One region of the Kinneretia sp. DJ1R-11 genome, then DNA from elsewhere that is predicted to be linked to it. Evidence: riboswitches for the same ligand, from Rfam matches in the RefSeq annotation. Region 1 holds a riboswitch; the other holds the start of a gene.
What was found. A riboswitch is a leader RNA that binds a small molecule or an ion and turns the genes downstream of it on or off. The one in region 1 is predicted to bind S-adenosylhomocysteine.

Region 1 (5,715 bases):
GCACGGCTTCGGCCGGCCCTTGTGAACGACCGACGGCATAGGCGCCGCCCAAAAGAACCACAGCGCCGAGGACGCTGGCCATGATTTGACTGGAAGAAAAGTGCAAAGGGGCTTTCATCAAGAGACTCCGCGCCCGCCAAAAGGAGTCAAAAACAGCGGGCAGGGTTCGAGGTTCCCACGCGCCGGAGCATTTCGCGACTTTCTGCACGAATCAGTTGTAAGCGAGCGTAGGCACGCGCTGGCTGCTGCCGCTCAGAGCAGCGGTGCCAGCGCCCGCTCGGCCGCTTCCTTGCTCAGCGCCATGCGCTGCGCCCAGTCGGACACCTGGTCTTCACCGATGCGGCCGACATTGAAGTAGGCCGCGTCCGGGTGCGCAAAGTAGAAGCCCGAGACGCTGGCAGCCGGCGTCATGGCCATGCTGTCAGTCAGGCCCATGCCGATCTCCTCCGGCGTCAGGGTCTGGAACAGCGCGCGTTTGACCAGATGGTCGGGGCAGGCCGGATAGCCCGGAGCCGGGCGGATGCCACGGTACTGCTCCTGGATCAGCGCCTCGTTGCTCAGCGCCTCGTCCGCGGCATAGCCCCAGAACTCGGTACGCACACGCTGGTGCAGGCGCTCGGCGAAAGCTTCGGCCAGGCGGTCAGCCAAAGCCTTGAACATGATGGCGGAGTAGTCGTCGTGGTCGGCCAGGAACTGGGCTTCCTTCTTCTCCACGCCCAGGCCGGCGGTGACCGCAAACAAGCCGATGTAATCCGACACCACGCCCTTGGGCGCGATGAAATCGGACAGGCAGCGGTTCGGGCGCTTGACCCCATCCACCACCGGCCGCTCGCTCTGCATGCGCAGGCCATGCCAAGTCATCAAGACCTCGCTGCGGCTCTCATCGCTGTAAATCTCGATGTCGTCGTCGTTCACCTGGGCGGCGGGGTAGAGGCCGAATACGCCATTGGCCTGCAGCCAGCGGCCCTTGATTAGGCGTTCCAGCATGCGTTTGCCATCGCTGAAGACACGCTGCGCCTCGCTGCCGACGATCTCGTCCTTGAGGATGGCCGGGAAGGGGCCGGCCAGATCCCAGGTCTGGAAGAACGGGCCCCAGTCGATGGCTTCGGCCAGGTCGGCCAGGTCGTAGTTGCGGATCACGCGGCGGCCGATGAACTGGGGCACCGGCGGCTGATAACTAGCCCAGTCCACGGCATGCTTGTTGGCGCGTGCCTCGGCCAGACTGACCATGGGCGTCTGCTTTTTATTGGCATGCAGATGGCGGACCTGCTCGTAATCGCTGCGCAGGTCGGCGATGAATTTGGCGGCGCGCTCGTCCGAGAGCAGATCGCTGCAGACGCCGACGCTGCGCGAGGCATCAGGCACATAGACCACCGGGCCTTCGTAATGCGGCGAGATCTTGACGGCGGTGTGCACGCGGCTGCAGGTGGCGCCGCCGATCAAGAGCGGCGTGCCGCGCGAGCGGAAATGCTCGTCGCGCTGCATCTCGGCGGCCACATGCTGCATCTCCTCCAGGCTGGGCGTGATCAGGCCAGACAGGCCGATGATGTCCGCACCTTCCTCCTTGGCCTTGGCCAGGATGTCCTGGCAGGGCACCATCACGCCCATGTTCACGACTTCGAAGTTGTTGCACTGCAAGACCACGGTGACAATGTTCTTGCCGATGTCGTGCACATCGCCCTTGACGGTGGCGATGACGATCTTGCCCTTGGGTTTGGCCTCGCCGCCGGCGTCGATCAAGGCCTTCTTCTCGGCCTCGATGTACGGCAGCAAATGCGCCACCGCCTGCTTCATCACGCGGGCCGACTTGACCACCTGGGGCAGGAACATCTTGCCGGCGCCGAAGAGATCGCCGACCACATTCATGCCGGCCATCAGCGAGCCTTCGATCACATGCAGGGGCCGGCCGCCGCTGGCCTGAATGGCTTGCCAGGCTTCCTCGGTGTCGGCGTCGATGAAATCGGTGATGCCATGCACCAGGGCATGGCTGAGGCGCTGGTTCACATCACCGGCGCGCCAGGCCAGCCGGGCCGTGTCGTCGATGGCCATGCCCTTGGCGCGCTCGGCCACCTCGATCAGGCGCTCGCCAGAATCTGGGCGGCGGTTCAGCACCACGTCTTCGACACGCTCGCGCAGTTCGGCATCGAGGTCGTCGTAGACGCCCACCATGCCGGCGTTGACGATGCCCATGTCCATGCCCGCCTGGATGGCGTGGTACAGGAAGACCGTGTGGATGGCCTCGCGCACCGGGTCGTTGCCGCGGAAGCTGAAGGAGACATTGGAAACACCACCCGAGACCTTGGCGCCGGGCAGGTTCTGCTTGATCCAGCGCGTAGCTTCGATGAAGTCGACCGCGTAGTTGTTGTGCTCTTCGATGCCGGTGGCGATGGCGAAGATGTTCGGGTCGAAGATGATGTCCTCGGCCGGAAAACCGACCTCGTTCACCAGGATTTTGTAGGCGCGCTCGCAGATTTCGATCTTGCGGGCGAAGGTGTCGGCCTGGCCCTGCTCGTCAAAGGCCATGACCACGGCCGCGGCGCCGTAGCGGCGCACCAGCTTGGCCTGGCGGCGGAACTCGGCCTCGCCTTCCTTCATCGAAATGGAATTGACGATGCCCTTGCCCTGAATGCATTTGAGGCCGGCCTCGATCACGCTCCATTTGGAGCTGTCGATCATGATGGGCACGCGGGCGATCTCGGGCTCGCCGGCGATCAGATTCAGAAAGCGCACCATGGCCGCTTGGCTGTCCAGCATGGCCTCGTCCATGTTCACATCGATGACCTGGGCGCCGTTCTCCACCTGCTGGCGTGCCACCGCCAGGGCCTGCTCGAACTGGCCGTTGAGGATCATGCGGGCGAAGGCCTTGGAGCCGGTCACATTGGTGCGCTCGCCGACATTGACGAACAGCGTGCCGGCGCCGATCTGCACGGGCTCCAGGCCCGAGAGCTTCATGGCGGGCGGAATCGATGCGGCAGCGGGGGAGGTGGTGTGGGTCATGGCGGCCTTTGTCGCAAAGGCGGAGCCGCGTACTCACCGCAGCCCCGCACGTGCTCAATCAAGAAAACACAGAGGAATCGGTGAGCGTCGTTGCCGGGCGCCGGCCCTGCGGTTTCCCCGGGCTGCACCTGTCCGAGCCTGGCGGCACACTTGGCTGAGTGTGTGAACCCGTCGCAACGCTCCTCGGACAGCTGCATTTTACGCACCCCACTGTGTCCGAACTCAAGCAAAGCCGGGCAAATGCCGACAATCTACCGTGAACCCTGAACGACCATCTTGGACCTGATCCAACTCCCCCCCAACAGCCTGCGCATCGGCCAGGTGCTCAGTTTCGCCCTGCGCGACGCCGAGGGCAATCTGCTCTTCGCCGCCGGACAGCCCCTGCCCAACACGCCCCAGGTGCAAGCCCTGATCGCCCGCGGTGCCTGGGTCCAGGCCCATGAAACCAAGGAGTACCAACGCGCCCTGGCGCACAAGATGGACACTTTGATGCACCAGGGCGCGGTGCTCGCTGACATCGTCAAAGTGCAGGCCGACTTCCGCCAGGAAAAGGCGCAGAAGGTCGAGCTCGGCGAACAGGCCGCTTGGGCCGATCTGCAGATGCATGCCCGCAGCCTGCTGCGTGAGCCGAAAGCCGAGGACTTCAAGCCGCGCTTCCAGCAACTGCACAACGATGCCCTGGCGCGCTTGAATGCCAAGCCCGATGCCGTCCTGATGCTGCTGATCCTCGAGGCCAGCCTGGATTTCCAGAGCTACAGCGACCGCCACGCCCTGCTCAGCCTGGTGCTGGCGGAACTCTGCGCACGCCAGCTGGGCTGGCCCGAAGACTGGCGCCTGGCACTCACGCAAGCAGCGCTCAGCATGAACCTGAGCATCACCGTCCAGCAGGATCGCCTGGCCTCCCAGGAGGACGGACCCAGCCATGCCCAGCAGCAAGCCTTGGTCTCGCATGGCGACCGCAGCGCCGAGCTGCTCGGCAGCCTGGGGGTCAAGTCTGAACTCTGGCTGAAGACTGTCTGCCTGCATCACGACGCCGGCCCCGGCCCGCTGGCCGGCCGCGCTCCGGCCGAACAGCTGGCGCGTGTGCTGCGCCGCATCGACATCTTTGGTGCCCGGCTGAGCCCACGGCGTTCACGCCAGGCTATGGCTGGCGCCTCGGCCGCGCGCGCCGTCTTCCTGGATGAGCTGAAGCAACCCGACGAAGCCGGTGCGGCCTTGATCAAGACCACTGGCCTTTACCCGCCCGGCAGCTTGGTGCGTCTGGCCAATGGCGAGGTTGGCATGGTCATCAAGCGCGGCCACAGTGCCACCGAGCCCCTGGTGGCCTCCCTGCTCGGCAAGAGCGGCAACCCCTTGAGCGAGCCGGTGCCGCGCGACACCCGACTGGCCAGCCAAGCCATCGCGGCCAGCCTGGCGCCGCATGAGCTGAAGCTGCGCGTCAACGTCGACAAGCTGCTCAAGCTGGCCGGGGCCAGCTGAAGTCAGACTTGGGTTTTCAGGCAGCTTGTTCGCTCAGCTGGCTCAGGAACTTGGAGCCTGAGGGCCGTGGCTGGTAGGCCGACACACCCTTGGCGATCGCCGCGATGTGATCGGGCGTGGTGCCGCAGCAGCCGCCGGCGATATTGAGAAAACCGCTGCGCGCGAACTCGCTCATCAACCGGCCGGTGACATCGGGCGTCTCGTCAAAGCCGGTGTCGCTCATGGGGTTGGGCAGTCCGGCATTGGGATAGCAGCTGACCGCCACCGCACCGGCCGCCTTGGCCAGCTCTTCGATGTATGGGCGCATCAGCGTGGCGCCCAGCGCGCAGTTCAGGCCAATGGCCAGGGGCTTGGCGTGGCGCACCGAATGCCAGAAGGCGGTCACGGTCTGGCCCGAGAGAATGCGACCTGAGGCGTCGGTCACCGTGCCCGAGATGATGATGGGTAGGCGCTCACCGGTGTCCTCCATCAGCTCATCCAAGGCAAAGATGGCCGCCTTGGCATTGAGCGTGTCGAAGATGGTCTCCACCAAGAACAGATCAACCCCGCCCTCCAGCAAACCCTTGGCCTGCTCGTAGTAGGCGGCGCGCAAGGTGTCAAAATCGACATTGCGAGCACCAGGGTCGTTGACATCGGGGCTGATGCTGGCGGTGCGCGGCGTCGGGCCGAGGGCGCCGGCGGCGAAGCGCGGTTTGTCTGGCGTGCTGTATTTGTCGCAGGCGGCACGGGCTAGGCGGGCCGCGGCCACATTCATTTCATAGGCATGAGCCTGCAGGCCATAGTCTTCCTGCGCCACGGTGGTGGTGCCGAAGGTGTTGGTTTCGATGATGTCGGAACCGGCGGCCAGGTACTGCTCGTGGATCTGGCTGATGACATCGGGCCGGGTCAGCACCAGCAGGTCGTTGTTGCCCTTGAGATCGGTCGCGTGCTCGGCAAAGCGGGCGCCACGGAAATCGGCCTCGCTCAGCTTGTAGCGCTGGATCATGGTGCCCATGGCGCCATCGAGGATGGCAATGCGCGTTTGCATGATCTCGGCCAGGCGGCCGCCGCGGGTGTAGGTGCTGGCTGAGGTGTTCATGGCGACATTGTAGGAACGCTCGACTGTGCCAGGCTGAAGCACGGTTGACTCCAACACCCTCCGGACGAAAAAAAGGCCTGCAGAGCAGGCCTTTTGGCGATCTGCGCAGCGCGCAGCTCAGATCACTGGGCTTGGCGGCGGCGACGTGCCACACCGGCCAC
Region 2 (5,715 bases), on a different contig from region 1:
GCCGGCCGTAATCAGCCGCTGCGCCGCCGAACGAGTCGGCGCCAGGCCTTTGGAAACTAACAGTTGATCAGCGCGCATAGGTGAAAAGGAAACTCAGTCTTGCAGGGCGTAGCGAGCGGTGCTCAGGCTAGGCGCGGGCGGATCCGCAGACCGGAACGTAGCTCGGGCTACGTGAGGATCTGCGGAGGGACCCGCAACGACGCCTGAGCGCCGCGCAGTAGCCCCACGCCCATCAATAGCGGTAGGTGTTGGGCTTGAAGGGGCCAGTCTTGGGCACACCAATGTAAGCGGCCTGCTCCGCCGTCAACTCACTCAGCTGCGCATTCAGCGTGGTCAGCTGCAGGCGAGCGACCTTCTCGTCCAAGTGCTTGGGCAGCACATAGACCTTGCCGATGTCGTAAGCGTCCTTGTGGGCGAACAGTTCGATCTGGGCGATGGTCTGGTTGGCGAAGCTGGACGACATCACATAGCTTGGGTGGCCCGTGCCGCAGCCCAGGTTCACCAGTCGGCCCTTGGCCAGCAGGATGATGCGACGACCCGAGGGGAAGATCACATGGTCAACCTGCGGCTTGATCTCGTCCCACTCGCAGGATTCCAGCGAGGCGACATCGATCTCGTTGTCGAAGTGGCCGATATTGCAGACGATGGCCTGGTCCTTCATGGCCTCCATATGCTCGCGACGGATCACGTTTTTGTTGCCAGTGGCGCTGACAAAAATGTCAGCCTTGTCGGCGGCGTACTCCATGGTGACGACGCGGTAGCCTTCCATGGCGGCCTGCAGGGCGCAGATCGGGTCGATCTCGGTCACCCAGACTTGGGCCGAAAGGGCGCGCAAGGCCTGGGCCGAGCCCTTGCCCACGTCACCGTAGCCGGCCACCACGGCGACCTTGCCGGCGACCATCACATCGGTGGCGCGCTTGATGGCGTCCACCAGCGATTCGCGGCAGCCATAGAGGTTGTCGAACTTGCTCTTGGTCACCGAGTCATTGACGTTGATGGCGCGGAACAGCAGGCTGCCCTTGGCGGCCATCTCGTTCAGGCGCAGCACGCCGGTGGTGGTTTCCTCGGTCACGCCGATGATCTCGGCGCTCTTGCGGGTGTACCAGCTGCCGTCCTGGGCGACCTTGGCCTTGATGGCGGCGAACAGGATGCGTTCTTCCTCGCTGCCCGGGTTTGCCAGCACGCTCAGATCCTTCTCGGCCTTCTGGCCCAGATGCATCAGCAGGGTGGCATCGCCGCCGTCATCGAGAATCATGTTCGGGCCTTCACCCGCCTCGCCTTTGCCGGCGAATTCGAAGATGCGGTGGGTGTAGTCCCAGTAGTCTTCCAGCGTCTCGCCCTTGTAGGCGAACACCGGCGTGCCCTTGGCAACCAGGGCGGCGGCGGCCTGGTCCTGGGTCGAGAAGATATTGCAGGAGGCCCAGCGCACTTGTGCGCCCAGGGCCTGCAGGGTCTCGACCAGCACGGCGGTCTGGATGGTCATGTGCAGCGAGCCGGTGATGCGAGCACCCTTGAGCGGTTGCGTGGCGGCGTACTCGCGGCGGATGGCCATCAGCGCGGGCATCTCGCTCTCGGCGATGTTCATTTCCTTGCGGCCCCAGGCGGCCAGGCTCAGGTCCTTGATCAGGTATTGGTCGGCGGCCAGCGGGGTGGTGGTGATGGCGGTAGTCATCGGACAGCTCCTTCATGCGAAATATGAAGCCGCTGTCGTCATCGCCGGGGGGAAAGGGTGTCCAGAAGGACAGGCCCGGAGTTCCGAACCTTGCAAACCGATCACCCACGCGAAAACGTCAGCGGGTGAGCGCGGTTGCCATATGGACAGGGCCGAGAGGGGAGGGGCCGCTGTGCAAATTTTTCCGAGCCTGGCCCAGGTCCAGCGAGCCGGATCCAGGTTGCAACGCTCCTCGGAACGCCTGAATTCTAGCCGCATCACTGCAAGTCGCGAGCGGAACAAGCGGGGAATCCCTGGCTAATCGCCGGGCCGGGGTTTCTTCAGCCTGGCTGTTCCATGCCGAGAAAGCAGGCCAGCTTGCTCAGCTCTTGCTCCAATGCCTTGGCAAAGGCCGGGTCGGCGGGCGGGTGGCCTTGCACATAGCCCAGCTGCGCCTGCAGCCGGCCCTCGGTCGCACTGACATTGCCCCAGCCGATCACCTCGCCGCGCCAGAGCAGGGGCAGGGCGTAGTAGCCGAGTTTGCGCTTGGGCGCCGGGGTGTAGGCCTCAAAGCGATAGGCCCAGCCCCAGAAGCGCTCGAAGCGCAGGCGGTCCCAGACGATGGGGTCGAAGGGGGCCAGCAGGCGCGCGGCCTCGTCCAGCTTCCAGCGCTTGGAACTGGGGTTCTCGCCCTCGGGCCAGTACCAGATCTGCCCCTCGACCTCGGCCTGGGGCCAGGTCTTGCGCGCCATGGCCAGGGTTTGGCGCAGCTCGCCGCGCAAATGCGGTGCGCCGTAGCCCAGCAGGCTGCAGAGCTGGCCCAGGCTGCGCGAGGGCAGGGGCGCGTACTTGGCCAGCACCAGCTCTAGCAGGGCCTGTGCTTTCTCATGCGGCGAGCGCGGGTCGGCCTCGTGCACCACGGCGCTGTAAACCCGCTGCCCTTGCTCCCGTTGCTGTACGCGCAGCAAGCCGCGGTAGTGCATGGCGTCGAGCAGATGGGTGGTGGCATTGCTGCTGCCGCCCCAGGCATTGCGGGTGGCACCGAGCTGAAACTCGGCCTGGATCTCGCGCGGGTGGCAGGGGCCATGGGACTGGATGAATGCCTGGATCTCGGCCGCCTGGGCGCGGGTCTTGGCGTCCCAGCTGCGCTTGGCGCTGCGCGGGTGCATGAGCTTGAGGTGCTCGCGCGGCAGGAAGCCGTAGTTGACCAGGCAGTCTTCTTCCACGGCCAGGCGGGCATAGCGCCGCTCCAAGTCGCCGGCGCGGTAGTCTTTGACGCGGTGCCGCAGGGTCAGGTCTTGCGCGCGGGCCGGGGCGCGGATCGGATCCGCCTGCACAAAGCCCAGACGCTGGATGGCCTGCGGCAGGCTGGTCGGCTTGAACAGGCTGCGGGCCACGGCATGGCGCCGCAGGTCTTCGAGTGTGATGGTCTTGCTGTTGACGCCCATGAGCGGCCCTCCTGGGCGCGGAGCATAGGCAAGGGGCTGTGGTTTTGTCCAGCTGTTTCAGTGCTTGGGTGTGGCGCGCAGCAACTCCCTCTGCTCCACCGTGTCGAGCAGCATTTCGTAGCTGAAGAAACGGTTGCGGCCATGTGCCTTGGCCGTATAAAGCGCGTCATCGGCGCGAATCAAGAGGCCCTCGGCCGTGGTCGACGCGTCGGGAATGCAGGTCGTGATGCCGCCGGACAAGCTGACGTGGCCGGCGACGGGCGAATCCGGGTGCGCGATATGGGCATGGGTCACGAGATGGGTCAGGGTGCGGGCATAGGTCATGGCGCCCGAGCGTGGTGTGTTGGGCAGGACCAGGGCGAACTCCTCACCGCCATAGCGGGCCACGCAGTCGCTCGGGCGGCGACAGGCCTCGCTGAGCAGTCGTGCCACTTGGCGCAGGCAGCTGTCGCCCTCCACATGGCCCAGGCTGTCGTTGTAGCGTTTGAAGAAGTCCACATCGCAGAGAACAAGCGTCAGCGGCGTGCCTTCCCTCCTGGCTCGCCCGATTTCTTCATGCAGCCTGGCGTCGAGCGCGCGGCGGTTCATCAGTCCGGTCAGGCTGTCAATGCTGCTCAGCTCCTGCAATTGCGCGTTGGCCCGGCGCAATTCCTCGGACATCTCCAGCAGCCGTTGCCGCATGCCTATCAGGCGCTGCATGGCGCGCAGCTTGGCATGCAAGATCATCGGTGACAGGGGCTTGATCAGGTAGTCGTCGCCGCCGGCGTCGATGCCCTGCCAGATGTCCTCATCTTGGTCGCGCTGAGAAAGAAAAAGGATCGGTGTCCAGCCCCCTGGCTCGGCCGCGCGCATGGCGCGGGCAGTCCAGTAGCCGTCGCGGCCCGGCATTTCCACATCCAGCAGGACCATATCAGGCCGGTAGCGGATGAACAGTTCCAGGGCCCATTCCCCGCTGTCGGCTTCGATGACGCGGTGGCCCACCCGGTCCAGCTCGGCGCTGACGGCGACGCGGGTGGCGCTTTGATCGTCAACGATCAGTACGGTGAGTGGGTTCGGCGAGGTGATGGCCATGGGCGGATCCGCGGTTTGACGGTGCGGTGGTCAGCCGGCCGGGCGCGGGTGTTTCGCGCGGTCGCTCCACTCGTCCATGCGCTATCGGCGTTCAAGGGCCCGGCTTGAGTGCACCAAGCGCTTGTCGCGCTGTTTTTTGCTTCAGAACCGCGCGCGGTGGCCGATAAAGAGAACACAGAGCCGATGGGTGCCTACCGCTGTGCGTGAGGCGTCCTGTCGGGATCTCCGGCCTGTTGAGGAGGGGCGCGTCAGGGCCTCCTCCTCTTTGTGCCTGGCCGGTCTGCGAGCTCCTCTTGTGTTGAAAAGGGCAGGCGTCTCCGCCTGGGCATGTACATGACCGAAACCACCCAACTTGAAGCCAAGGTGCTGCTGCTCGAGCATGATGCGGCGCAATTCCAGGTCTTGAACGAGTTCTGCCGCGAGGTCGGCCTGATGGCGCTGCCGCGCTCGGCCGCCGATGCCTTGGCGACGCTGGCGCAGAACAAGGACCTGGGTGGCGTGCTGCTGGCCGAGGACCTGCCTTGTGACGGCCCCGACGGCTTGCATCTGGCGCGCGCCATCCACAAGCTCCGGCCCGAGCTGCCCATCTTTCTGCGCCGCACCACCGAGCGCCAGCTGGCGCCCGAGGAAGAGGTGGTGGTGCGCCACCGCTGGAACACCGGCGACCTGGCCCATCTCAAGGCGGCGGTGGAGTACACCATCTTCAGTCTGCGTTACCCGACCAGCCTGGTGCATGGCATCGTTGACCTGACCCGTTCGGCCCTGGGCGCCATGTTCCCGAATGCCTTGGTGGTGTCGGAGTCGCCCTATGTGGTGCATGACCGCATCATCCATGGCGAGGTGTCGACCCTGATCGCCATCGAGAGCACCTGGTGCCGCGGCTACATGATGCTGCAGACCGAGGAAAGTGCCCTGCGCCAGGGCCTGATCCAGGGCTTCAGCTATGCCGGCATCGGCGGCGACCTGAACTTCCGCGAGCTCAACAATATGCTCGGCGAGACCACCAATCTGATCTGGGGTGCGTTCAAGAACCGCTACATCCCGCCCCAGGCCTTTGCCAATCAGCAGACGCAGGTGCCCATCGTCATCAACCACGAGCACAAGTACATCAGCTTTGGCTCGCAAGACCCGCAGCTGTGCATACGCTACCAGCTGTCTGACCCCTTCCGGCCGGGCCTGCCGCCCTTGATGATCGTGCAGCGCTTCATCTTCAACCTGCACTGGTCACCCGATGAGTTTGCCGAGTTCGATGCGGCGGCCCCGACGGTCAGCCCCACCGGTGAGCTGGATCTGTTCTGAGCGAATGACCCCTTGAATGAGCCCGCAACTGCGGCAGCGTGAGGAGAGAAAAATATGGCGAATGTTCTGGTGGTTGACGACTCCGCCACCATGCGTGAGATCGTGGCGGGCTATTTGAATCAAAACGGCTTTCAAGTGGCCGTGGCCTCCGATGGCCGTGACGGGCTGCTGCAGCTGCGCAGCGACCCCGGCATCAAGCTGATCGTCAGCGACGTCAATATGCCCAATATGGATGGACTCACCATG

Region 2: it holds a riboswitch for S-adenosylhomocysteine, as region 1 does, so the genes downstream of both, ahcY (adenosylhomocysteinase) here and metH (methionine synthase) in region 1, are expected to answer to the same signal.

What each region holds. Positions count from the first base shown of each region.
Region 1 is NZ_JAJIRR010000009.1:188,301-194,015, forward strand. Features, by position in the region: gene LNV23_RS16135 (glycine zipper 2TM domain-containing protein) at 1-82, opposite strand, end outside; gene metH (methionine synthase) at 253-2,997, opposite strand; S-adenosyl-L-homocysteine riboswitch at 3,073-3,188, opposite strand; gene LNV23_RS16145 (HD-GYP domain-containing protein) at 3,274-4,476, shown strand; gene LNV23_RS16150 (homocysteine S-methyltransferase family protein) at 4,493-5,554, opposite strand; gene LNV23_RS16155 (PEP-CTERM sorting domain-containing protein) at 5,677-5,715, opposite strand, start outside.
Region 2 is NZ_JAJIRR010000001.1:230,649-236,363, reverse strand. Features, by position in the region: gene LNV23_RS00990 (TlyA family RNA methyltransferase) at 1-78, opposite strand, end outside; gene ahcY (adenosylhomocysteinase) at 233-1,672, opposite strand; S-adenosyl-L-homocysteine riboswitch at 1,793-1,912, opposite strand; gene LNV23_RS00980 (DNA glycosylase AlkZ-like family protein) at 1,993-3,099, opposite strand; gene LNV23_RS00975 (GGDEF domain-containing response regulator) at 3,157-4,170, opposite strand; gene LNV23_RS00970 (chemotaxis protein CheX) at 4,498-5,469, shown strand; gene LNV23_RS00965 (response regulator) at 5,524-5,715, shown strand, end outside.